Regions from separate parts of the Nocardia sp. NPDC049190 genome, predicted to be linked through region 2. Evidence: riboswitches for the same ligand, from Rfam matches in the RefSeq annotation. Region 2 holds a riboswitch; each other region holds the start of a gene.

Region 1 (3,887 bases), on a different contig from region 2:
TACGCATTCCGGGCATGTCGGTGCGTATTCTCGACGATTCCTCGACCGACGACACCTCCGCAGCGGCGAGCACCGCCATCGACGGCGACCCGCGATTCACGCTGCTGCGCACCGAGTCCGAACCTCCCCCAGGCTGGACCGGGAAGTCCGCCGCCTGCGCCCGGTTGGCCGACGGGGTGCGTACGCCGGTGCTGGTCTTCCTGGACGCCGATGTGCGCCTGGCGCCCACCGCCATCGCGGCGGCAGTGGCCGAGTTGCGCAGGCGAGGCGTCGCTCTGGTATCACCGTGGCCGCTACAGCTGGCCGAGTCGGCTGCCGAGGCCATGGTGCAGCCGCTGCTGTGCTGGTCCTGGGCCGCGACGCTGCCGATCACGGCGGACGATCGCAGTTCACGGCCGTCGTCCGCGGTGGCCTGCGGCCAGTTCCTGGTGTTCGACAACGCCGACTACCGCGCCGTCGGTGGTCACGCCGCGGTGGCCGCGTCCGTCACCGAGGACCTCGATATCGCCCGAGCCCTGCGCCGAGCCGGATATTCCACCGCCGTGGTGGCCGCCGGGCCGTTGGCACACACCAGGATGTACCACAGCGCGATCGACCTCGAGGCGGGGTACACCCGCTGGCTCTGGTCGGCCCACGGCGGCACGATTCCCCGCGGAGCAGCGGTGGGACTGCTTGCCGCCCTGATCCATTGGGCGCCGCCGATGGCCGCCGTGCTCGGTAAATCGGGCGTCCGGTGGACGGGCTTGCTCGGCTCCCTGGCCGCCGTGACGAGCAGGCTGCTCGCCCGCTCCACGGAGATCGGCGGCCCACCCACGCGCTCGGATGTCGTTGTCGCCCTGGCACACCCGCTCTCGGTCGCGGTTTATCTGCTGCTATGGGCGCGCTCACACCGCGCCCGCCACCGGGGCGCGCTGCGCTGGAAGGGTCGTACGCTCGAACCGACGAGCGGATAGTGCCACGACCCGTCCGCGTGCAGCACCTCGCAAGCGCCCGCCATTGCGAATGCCGCGGCCCCCGGACAGTCGGTGATATTCGCCCGGGTCGGACTGACCGAGGTAGGCCGTTCCCCCGCGACGGCGGATATCTGGTTACACACAGATCCGGTAGCTCGGCACGCGGCAAGATCTGTGCTCACGATGATTACTTCCCTTGTTCCAAGGCTCGCTTGCTGGGCATGATGACTCGGCCCGACCTGGGATCGGCGCGCCGGGCGCCGACATCAACCATCCAGAGCGGCCGAGAGACCTGGCTCATCGATGTCGCAGCAACCCCCCGGTCACCGGGCGTGGGTGCTTCCGCCGGGACCGATGGAGGACCGCAGTGATCAGCTCCGCCACCCGCGACGTCCGAGGGACCCGTCGCCACATCGACCACCGCACCGTCCGCTCCGCGGGTTGTCGTCGCTGATTTCCCGCAGCCGCCGACCCGACTCCGCCCACCGACCCGAGCAGCTCGGCCACGAGGCGATCCACCTGTCCGATGAACCTCGGCCTGCGCCATCCCCACCATCGCAGCACCGTCGACGAAGGAACCGAAGCGTCATGACCACCAGCATCACCAGTATTTTCGAGACAGAATGGGCGCGCTGGCACCACGCGAGGGAAGACCAGTTGCGTGACCCGCTCGGCGTCCTCAGTCTGACCGGACTGCACTGGCTTACCGACCGGCCCGAGCGACTGCCGGATGTTCCCGGCACCTGGTGGGTCACCGACGACAAGGTGTTCATCACCGCGCAACCTGCCGACCGGCTGGAGTACGACGGCCTCGGCATCGCAGGCGTGCAGATCATCACGCCTGCCGAGGGCGCGCCGGGACTGAGTGTGTTGCAGGAACACCGGGTGCTCGAGGTGATCCGACGCACCAGCCGCTACGCCGTCCGGGTGCACGATCCGGCCGCCCCCGGCCTGCTGAGCTTCGCCGGAATCCCGACCTACCCGCCGGATCCGCGCTGGGTGGTGCCCGGTCGGTTCACGCCGTTCGACCGGAAACAGACGCTGACCACGGGTGCGGTGGTGGTAGGGCTCGAACACCACCACATCGTCTCGGGCACCATCGAATTCACCCTCGGCGGGGTGACCGAGCGGATCGTCGCGTTCGGCGACCCGGACCAGCTAAGGGTGCTGTTCACCGACGCCACCAGTGGTGTCACCACCTATCCCGCGGCGCGCTCGCTGGCCGTCGGCGCACCCGAGGCAGAGGGCGCGGTGCTGCTCGACTTCAACCGGGCGACGAATCTGCCGTGCGCCTTCACCGATTTCGCGACATGCCCGGTCGCGCCCGCACAGAACCGGCTGCGGGTGGCCGTCGAGGCGGGCGAGCAGGATCCGCGGACGAACTGCTGATCACCGGCGTTACCCGTCAGCACGCTCGGTCGATCGCACGCCTCGGTCGTCCGCACCGGCGCCGCAGCCGATCACACGATGTGGTCGAATCACGCGACAGCGCAGGTATAGACCAGCGGTACCGGGCCTCGACGCCGGGGTGGGCACGTCCGATCCGGAACGTGGAGGTCAGGCGCTGATCGGTGCGGCGGTGACGCCGTAGCCGAGGTTGGTGAGCACCTCGCTGGTCGCCTTGGCGAAGTTGAGCGTGATGAAGTGCAGGCAGGGCGCGCCCTCGTCGATCAGCCGCTGCCCCATCTCGGTGGCGATCTCGATACCTGCCGCGCGCACCGCGGCGCCGTTCTCCTCGGGACCGTCGCCCGCGGCCTTGCGCAGCCGCTGCATGATCGCGTCGGGCAGCGGTCTGCCGCAGAGTTCTTCGGCGCGCTGTACGGTGCGCAGCGAGGTGATCGGCATCAGCTCCGGGATGATCGGCTTGGCGCCTTCGACCGGATCGCAGGCCAGGACCCGGTCACGCAGCCGCAAATAGTGCTCGACGTCGAAAAACATCTGGGTGATGGAATACTCCGCACCCGCGCGCAGTTTCGCGACAAGGAACGCGGTGTCGGTCGCCAGATCCGGCGAGCGGTGGTGCCCCTGGGGGAACGAGGCGACACCGACATGGAAATCACCGAGGTCGCGCACGATGCGCACCAGTTCCTCGGCGTAGGAGACGCCCTCGGGATGCCGGTGCCACTCACCGAGCGGATCGCCCGGCGGATCACCGCGCAGCACCAGGATGTTGCGGATGCCGGAGTCGGCGTAGGCGCCGACCAGTGAACGCAACTCGGCGACGCTGTGCTCCACCGCGGTCAGGTGCGCGACCGGAAGCAGAGTGGTCTCTTCGGCGAGCTCGCCGGTCACGCGCACGGTACGGTCACGGGTGGAACCGCCGGCGCCGTAGGTCATCGATACGAACGCGGGGTGCATCCGTTCGAACTGGCGCGCCGCACGCCACAACCTCGCCTCGGTGGCGCCGTCCCGGGGCGGATTGAACTCTACGGAGAACGGCACCGCGCTCCCGGCGTGAACCTGCAGACTCTGCACAACCGAGGGTGTTCCAGAGACGTTCGGGTGCGTCCGGGAGGCCCGGCCCGGAGTCGAGCGTCCCCGCACGTTGTCGAAAGTCACCGGTTCAGTCTAGAGGTGGCCGACGGCAGCGCCGGCAAGTCGCTCGGCCACCCCGCGTATTCTCTCGGATCAGGCAACTCATACGCCGCGCCCGGCGCCACCTGCGAACACCCCGCACGGTGCCGGATCACACGCAGTGGCCGGCACCCGTGCACCGCACCCCGCGTGTCCACCGCCACACGACTTTGGAGGCTCCACTCTGTCCGCCGGAATCGGTACCCACACCCCGCAGGCCGCCGTGCCGGTGCCGGGCACCCCCGCCTTCGTCTCCGCCGTGCAGGAGGCCCTGAAACGGTTCTTCCTGACCCGCCGTGAAATCGTCGGACACCTGGGGCCGGTCGTCATCGAGGCGGCGGAGGCGCTCGAGCTGTTCGT
Region 2 (3,887 bases):
TTCCCTCGTTCGCGTATTCCGCACACTTGTCCACCGAGTCGGCGTACTCGGATCCCGACGAGACCACCTCGACCACCAGCAGTACGTCCGCGGTCGTCAACTTCCGGTCACCCTCGATGCGGCGATGTAGCGCGACATCCGGACGGCGGAACGAGAACCCGGGGCTCGCCGGGCGACTCCGGAGGTAGTGCATCTCGAAATCGGTGACGACGCCGGTGCACGGCTCGGCCGGGCTTGCCCGCTCCAGGGCATTCGCCAGTCGCCGGGCGACGTTATTCGACGTTATTGTGCTGGAAGGTTCCGCCGCGGCATACGATTACGTGGCCGTCGACCACCTCGATCTGCCGTTGGATGTCGTCCGGAAGAGCCGCGTAGCCCTCCTCGGTGATCAGAAGCGCACCCGGGTCGACGGCCCAGGCAGGGAGCGTGCTCATGCGTCCACCTCGAGGTCGGGTACTTCAGTACGCCGAGAATATCCGCTCGCATTGCCCTGATCGGGACACCGCGGCCCTCAGCCGATCAGGCAGGGGGCGGCGCCGGCAGGGGCGGTGGAGCGGAAGGGGCGCGTTTCGGGGGTGGGGTTCCACAAACCGTTGGTGGCGGCGTACTCCCAGGCAGGGCCGGTGCGAACGAGAGCGGCGACGGCCCCGACGAGCCGATCCACATCGGCGGCGGTGGTACCGAGACCGATGCTGGCGCGCAGGGCCCCATCCAGCCCGAGGCGGGTGAGCAGTGGGTGCGCGCAGAAGCGTCCGTCCCGGACACCGATACCGTGTTCGGCGGAGAGGTAGGCGGCGACGTGGCCTGGCACGAATCCGTCCAGGGTGAAAGCGACAATGCCGACAACGTCGGGACTATCGGTCCAGATACGCAGCAAGCGCACACCATCGATCGCGGCAAGGCCGTCGCGGAGGCGGTCGGCGAGCCGATCCTCTTGGGCGGCAAGGGTTTCGGCGTCGATCGTGCAGAACGTGTCACAGGCGGCAGCCAGCGCGGCGGCGCCGAGAACGTTCGGCGATCCCGCCTCGTGCCGCTGTGGAGCCGAAGCCCACTCGGCGCGGGTCGCACTCACCTCGAGCACCGCCCCGCCTCCGGCCAGGTACGGTTCGGCCGCATCGAGCCAGTCGCGGCGGCCGACCAGCACACCCGCCCCGAACGGCGCGTACAGCTTGTGTCCGGAAAAAGCCAGATAGTCGATGCTGCTCTCGCGCAGACTGATTCGCCGGTGCGGCGCCAACTGCGCTGCGTCGACCAGAATCCGGGCACCGCACTGGTGCGCGATGATGGCCAGCCGGTCCAGCGGAAGCACCTCACCGGTCACGTTGGACGCGCCCGTCACCGCGAGCAACGCGGCCGGCCTGCTGCACAGCTCGGCGACCAGCCTGCCGATGGTCTCTTCGACGGTGTCGGCGGCCCGAACGACGCGGCGGCCGTGTTCGGTCCAGGGCAGGAAATTGGCGTGGTGCTCGATGTCCAACACCACCGTCTCGCCGGGAACGCACGCGGCGAGCAGGTTCAGCGAGTCGGTCGTATTGCGGGTGAATACCACGACCTGATCGTCGGCAGCGTCGAGGAACCTGGTCACCGAACCGCGAGCAGCCTCATAGCACTCGGTGGTGATCCGCGAGGCGTAGCCCGCGCCGCGGTGCACACTCGCGTAGAACGGCAGCAGCTGCTGCACCCGATCGGTGACCTGCGCCAGCGCGGGCGCGCTCGCCGCGTAGTCGAAGTTGGCGTAGGTGGTCGTCCCGCCCTGCACTAGCGGCACCTGGAGGTCGTCACCGGAGACCCGGGCGAGTGCGGCACAAGTGTTGTCGACAGCAGAGGTCATCACGTAAATCCCGTCGGCTCTGGGACCCGCGATCGTGTTCGTCGAGTCCGCGCTTGCCGCACCCAGTCAGGCGTCGGCCCGGTCGTCACCCGGAGCACCCCACCGCGGAGGAGGGTTGCCGGCCAGCAAGCCGGGGCTTCACGCTGGCACTCATGACCTGACCCGAGATTGGCAGACGCGCCCCCGAACTGTCAACTGGGTTCGCCATCGACGTGCGGCGCGCGCTGTTCGCGGGGCAACCGACCTCGATCGCCGCCGCGCGGCGGCGATCGAGGCGGAATCGGGTGCGCTGTCCACACATCCAGCGATCATTCGGCAAACTCTACGTGAACTGCGGCGACCAGGCGTTTACCGGGCCGCGCGGGTCGAAACTCGATCCGACCGCACACGGCACCAGACGGTCCCACGACCGGTTCGGTGAACTACCGACGACAACAACCGCGGGTACCGTGGACAACTGGCCACCGTGGTGTTTGCCCTTTGGTAACCCCGCTATGACACAACTACCGGAAGTGCGAGGCAGGTCGATGGGAGGTGGGCAGAGCGCCATGCTCCAGCCACAGGTTGACGCGACGGCGAGCCCGCTGCTGCGGGGCGACCATGCTTGCGAGGTCCGCACGCTCGTCGACATCCTGACCGCCACGGCGCTCGCATACCCCGACGCCCCCGCCATCGACGACGGTCAGGTGGTGCTGTCCTACCTCGAGTTGGTCGTCGAGATCGAGAAGATCATGGCAAGGCTCGCCACAGCGGGCGTGCGCGCGGGCGACCGGGTAGGCGTGCGGATGCCGTCGGGCGCCCGCGGACTCTATGTCACCATCCTCGCCGTCTTGTACACCGGCGCCGCCTATGTGCCGGTCGACGCCGACGACCCGGACGAGCGCGCCCAACTGGTCTTCCGCGAAGCGGGAGTCACCGCGATCGTGACCACCGAGGGCATCGAGACCACGGCGGCGGGCATCCGGGCCGCGGAACAGACCGCGCGCGAGGACAGCTGGACCACGCTGCCCGCCCCCGGCGACGACGCATGGATCATCTTCACCTCGGGCTCCACCGGAACACCGAAAGGCGTTGCGGTCACCCACCGCAACGCCGCCGCGTTCGTCGACGCCGAAGCCGAGCTGTTCCTGCGCGGCGCACCGATCGGTCCGGGTGACCGGGTCCTCGCCGGTCTCTCGGTAGCGTTCGACGCCTCCTGCGAGGAAATGTGGCTGGCCTGGCGCAACGGCGCCTGCCTTGTGCCCGCCCCGCGTGAACTGGTCCGCACCGGCGCCGATCTCGGCCCCTGGCTGCTCCGGCGGGAGATCAGCATCGTTTCGACCGTACCGACGCTGGCCGCAACCTGGCCGGTCGAGGCGCTGGACGCGGTGCGTCTGTTGATCTTCGGCGGCGAGGCCGTCCCGCCCGAACTCGCCGAACGCCTGGTTGGCAGCGGTGATTCGCCCCGAGAGGTGTGGAACACCTACGGCCCCACCGAGACAACGGTGGTCGCCTGTGCGGCGCTGTTGAACGGTCGGTGGCCGATTCGGATCGGGCTGCCGCTCAACGGCTGGGACCTGGTCGTCGTGGACGCGTCGGGAAACCCCGTGGCGGAGGGCGAATCCGGCGAGCTGGTCATCGGCGGCGTCGGCCTGGCGCGCTATCTCGATCCGGCCAAGGATGCGCAGAAGTATGCCGCGCTACCGTCGGTCGGTTGGGATCGCGCCTACCGCAGCGGCGACCTGGTCCGCAACGACAGCGCCGGGCTCGTCTTTCTCGGCCGCGCCGACGATCAGATCAAACTCGGCGGCCGCCGAATCGAACTCGGCGAGATCGACAGCGCGTTGCAGCATCTGCCCGGCGTCACCGGCGCCGCCGCCGCGATCCGCACCACCAAGGCGGGCAACCAGCTCCTGGTCGGCTACCTGACCGGGCCAGGATCGGACTTCGACGGCAAAGCCGCCCGAGCCGTACTCACCGAACAGCTTCCGGCCGCACTGGTCCCGAGACTCGTCGTGGTCGACGAGTTACCCACCCGGACCTCCGGCAAGGTCGATCGCGACGCACTGCCGTGGCC
Region 3 (3,887 bases), on a different contig from region 2:
AATCCGTCCGGCACGCCACCCGCCCCGGCACGTGTTGCCGACATAGATTGTGACATTTCGGACAGTTATCCGATCCTCATCACTGGGAATCGCGCACTGAACCGCGCGGACCGACCGTTCGACCAGGCCACTACGCTGAAACCATGCGCATCTCGGTGGCTGCGGACGAGCGGGTAGGCATTGCCGACGAACTGGTCGAGGAGTTGGCTCGTCGCGGACACTGGACTGTGCGGCACGGCGCACTGTCCGACGACGAACGCGCCGACTGGGCCTGGGCGAGCGAAGCGGCCGCCCGCGATGTCGCGGCAGGCCGCGCCGATCAAGCCGTCGTCTGCTGCTGGACGGGCACCGGCGCCTCGATCGCGGCCAACAAGGTCGCGGGCGTCCGCGCCGCACTCTGCACCGACGCGGCGACCGCCGCAGGCGCCCGCACCTGGAACGACGCCAACATCCTCGCTTTGAGCCTGCGCTCGACCTCGAGCGGCGAACTCCGGGAGATCCTCGACGCCTGGTTCGGCGCCGAACCCAGCACAACGCCCGCCGACCAGGCGAACATCGCCCACCTCAGCAAAATCGAGCACACCTCCCACCGCTGACGGCTTGTCGTCGCGACGCCCAGCCGAAACACCCGGGGCGCTCGGCACATGCGGCGAGGCCCGCGCGCTGGGTGGTGCGTGTTCGAGCAGCAGGCAGGGCGCGCGAGGGTCGTCAGCTCAATGCGTGATCGAGATCGGCGAGGAGGTCCTCGACGTCTTCGAGGCCGACCGAGATCCGGACCACGCCGTCGGAGAGACCGATACCGGCACGCCCTTCCGGACCCATCGCGCGGTGGGTCGTGGTGGCGGGGTGGGTGATCAGGCTCTTGGCGTCGCCGAGGTTGTTGGAGATGTCGACGACGCGCAGCCGGTTGAGCACCTCGAAGGCGCGCTTCTTCGCCTCGTGCTCCGGCGCGTCCAGTTCGAAGGTGACCACGGTGCCGCCCGCGCTCATCTGACTGGTTGCCAGAGCGTGCTGCGGATGCGACTCCAGGAAGGGGTATTTCACCCAGCTGACCGACTTGTTGCCCTCCAGGAAGCGGGCGATCCGCAGCGCGGATTCCGCCGAGTGGCGCACCCGCAGCGGCATCGTCTCCAGCCCTTTGAGCAGCGTCCAGGCGTTGAACGGGCTCAGCGCCGGACCAGTGTGGCGCATGAGCGTTTTCACCGGGCCGTCGATGTAGTCCTTGGCGCCCAGAATGGCGCCGCCGAGCACCCGCCCCTGTCCATCGATGTGCTTGGTGCCCGAGTAGACCACCACGTCGGCGTCGAGCTCGAACCCGCGCTGCAGCAGCGGTGTGGCGAAGACGTTGTCCAGCACCACTTTCGCGCCTGCCGCGTGAGCCAGTTCGCTCACCCGACGCACATCGACCAGCGTCTGCATCGGGTTGGCGGGCGTCTCGAAGAACACCGCCTTCGTCGGCACCGACAGCGCCTGCTCCCACTGGTCCAGATCTTCGCCGTCGACGAAAACGGTCTCCACTCCCCAGCGCGGCAAAATCTCGTTGCACACCACGAAGCAGGAACCGAACAGGCTGCGTGCGGCGACGAGTCGATCGCCGGCGCCGAGCAGCGCGCCGAGGGCGGTGAAGACCGCGGCCATTCCGCTCGCCGTCGCGAAACATGCTTCGGCGCCGTCGATCAGCCGCATGCGCTCCTCGAACATGGCGACTGTCGGATTGCCGTACCGGGAATAGACGAAGTGCTCGACATCGCCGGTGAACGCGGCCTCGGCGGCCTCGGCGCTTTCGTAGACGAAGCCTGAGGTCAGGTAGAGCGCCTCGGCGGTTTCCTCGAAACCGGAGCGCCGGACGCCACCCCGCACACTGAGCGTCGCCGGGCCGACGCCCTCGGGCAACGGCCGGTTGAACGCGCCGCCGGTGATCACGACTGCCGCCATGGCAGTCCGTGGGCGCGCCAGCCGGAGCCGCCCCGATGCCCGAATTCGTCCACCGGACCTTCGAAGCCCTCGAGCACGTTGTACGAGGTGCGGTAGCCCGCCGTGGTCGCGGCGATCGCCGCGCCGATCGAACGCTGGCCGGAGCGACACAAGAAAATGACCGGCGTCTGCGGATCACGATCCGCCAGAGCCTGCTGCAACTGCTCGACGAATGCCTCGTTGCGCGCACCGGTCGAGTCCACCCATTCGATCAGCACAGTCGGCCGTTGGATCGAACTCGTGTCGGGGAGGCCGACGAATTTCCATTCGGCTTCCGTGCGCACGTCGACAAGGACGGCGCGGGGGTCCTCCCGCAACAGTTCCCAAGCCTGTTCCGGGGTGATATCACCGGCATAACTCATGTGCACCTCCTGCGAATCCGCACTTGCCCTGCCCAGGTTCGAGGCACGGCCAGGTCGTCACCCGGAGCACCCCACCGCGGAGGAGGGTTGCCGACCAGTAATGCCGGGGCTTGACACTGGTTCTCATGACCTTCGACTGAGATTGCACCGATGCGGGTCACCGTGTCAAACGGGTGTTCACACTGCGAGAACGCTCAGGTGCAGACCAACCACTTCGATCCGGATCGAGTGAGATTCCAGGTCTTCGTGGTCGATGTCCCGTCGACCTTCGTGGTCACGGTCGCCTTTCCCTTGTCGCCGTCCACCATCGGGTTGTCGAGTTTCGTGATCTCGACGGACTTTCCGGCGCCAGCCTGTCCGGCGAGCGGCGAGCGCGCGGCGTCGAAGCCCTGGCACGCGGTGCCAGGCGGGGGCACCGCAACGGTGGCATTGGAGCCCTCGACGAAGTTGCGGACCGCGGCGACGATCCGGTCGGAATCTGTGACATTTTTCTCAGCAGGCGACAGGACCCCGCCGAGCACGACCGCCACCAGCACGATCACCGCGACCACCGCGGCCGCGATGAAGGGCGCCGCGGAGCGCTTGTCGGTCTGGTCGACCCGGATGATGTCGTCGTCGCCCACGCTCGGCGGCTGCTCGGTCATGACTCGATGATCCCTGGTCGCACGGGGTATCGAACGTCGGACCCGGACCAGCGCCGTGGGCGCCGGCTCGACGCGGACCGGATGGTCGGGTAGCGAACACGCCGAACGGGTAACCGGCGGAGGTGATGTTCGATAGCCGTCGTCCAGTACGCGCACCGGCGCGGGACACCCTCGGCTACCCCGATAGAATCGCGGGGCTGTGGCCTGCTGTCATCGCGATTCGGCAGCTCCTCGTCACAGCGAACCGGGCACCGTGCAGCCAGAGCCGACCTCGCCGGTGCCGCACCGCCACGGTGCAACCAAGCCATGCGTCAACTTAGCCTAAGCTAAGGCCGACGCCGTTCATCTTTTCGACCATAAGGGTGCGCTTAAGACATGACCGAACAGAGTGCAGGATCGACCAGCGGACTACGCGGGCCCTCCGTGGTGACGCAAGCTGCCTCCGCCGGGCCTGACGCGCACACCGCCGAAACCCGCCCGCTGCGCATCGCGATCGTGGGCGCCGGACCGGCCGGGATCTACGCCGCCGACGCGTTGATGAAATCCGACGCCGAGGTGAGCATCGACTTGTTCGAGCGGATGCCCGCGCCATTCGGTCTGATCCGCTACGGCGTCGCGCCGGACCATCCACGGATCAAGGGCATCATCACCGCGCTGCACAAGGTTCTCGACAAGCCGCAGGTTCGACTGCTCGGCAACATCGACTACGGCACCGACATCACCCTCGACGACTTGCGCAGGTTCTACGACGCGGTGATCTTCTCCACCGGGGCGAACGCCGACCGCGCGCTGGACGTCCCCGGTATCGGCCTGGACGGCTCCTTCGGCGCCGCGGATTTCGTGTCCTGGTACGACGGGCACCCCGACGTGCCACGGACCTGGCCGCTGGACGCGGAGAAGGTCGCGG

Evidence for each region. Region 2 has a riboswitch for S-adenosylmethionine ahead of AB0B25_RS14415 (aminotransferase class V-fold PLP-dependent enzyme). Riboswitches for the same ligand answer to the same signal wherever they lie in the genome.
Region 1: linked by a shared signal. The riboswitch ahead of AB0B25_RS25730 (DUF1684 domain-containing protein) and the one ahead of AB0B25_RS14415 (aminotransferase class V-fold PLP-dependent enzyme) in region 2 are both predicted to bind S-adenosylmethionine.
Region 3: linked by a shared signal. The riboswitch ahead of AB0B25_RS16825 (rhodanese-like domain-containing protein) and the one ahead of AB0B25_RS14415 (aminotransferase class V-fold PLP-dependent enzyme) in region 2 are both predicted to bind S-adenosylmethionine.

What each region holds. Positions count from the first base shown of each region.
Region 1 is NZ_JBEZDE010000036.1:45,404-49,290, forward strand. Features, by position in the region: gene AB0B25_RS25725 (glycosyltransferase family 2 protein) at 1-953, shown strand, start outside; SAM riboswitch class I at 1,221-1,314, shown strand; gene AB0B25_RS25730 (DUF1684 domain-containing protein) at 1,542-2,342, shown strand; gene AB0B25_RS25735 (methylenetetrahydrofolate reductase) at 2,511-3,512, opposite strand; gene AB0B25_RS25740 (polyprenyl synthetase family protein) at 3,751-3,887, shown strand, end outside.
Region 2 is NZ_JBEZDE010000013.1:126,727-130,613, forward strand. Features, by position in the region: gene AB0B25_RS14405 (Uma2 family endonuclease) at 1-286, opposite strand, end outside; gene AB0B25_RS14410 (hypothetical protein) at 273-434, opposite strand; gene AB0B25_RS14415 (aminotransferase class V-fold PLP-dependent enzyme) at 512-1,831, opposite strand; SAM riboswitch class IV at 1,876-1,989, opposite strand; gene AB0B25_RS14420 (Pls/PosA family non-ribosomal peptide synthetase) at 2,380-3,887, shown strand, end outside.
Region 3 is NZ_JBEZDE010000017.1:30,769-34,655, forward strand. Features, by position in the region: gene AB0B25_RS16815 (RpiB/LacA/LacB family sugar-phosphate isomerase) at 144-596, shown strand; gene AB0B25_RS16820 (O-succinylhomoserine sulfhydrylase) at 709-1,935, opposite strand; gene AB0B25_RS16825 (rhodanese-like domain-containing protein) at 1,920-2,336, opposite strand; SAM riboswitch class IV at 2,351-2,467, opposite strand; gene AB0B25_RS16830 (hypothetical protein) at 2,531-2,980, opposite strand; gene AB0B25_RS16835 (FAD-dependent oxidoreductase) at 3,356-3,887, shown strand, end outside.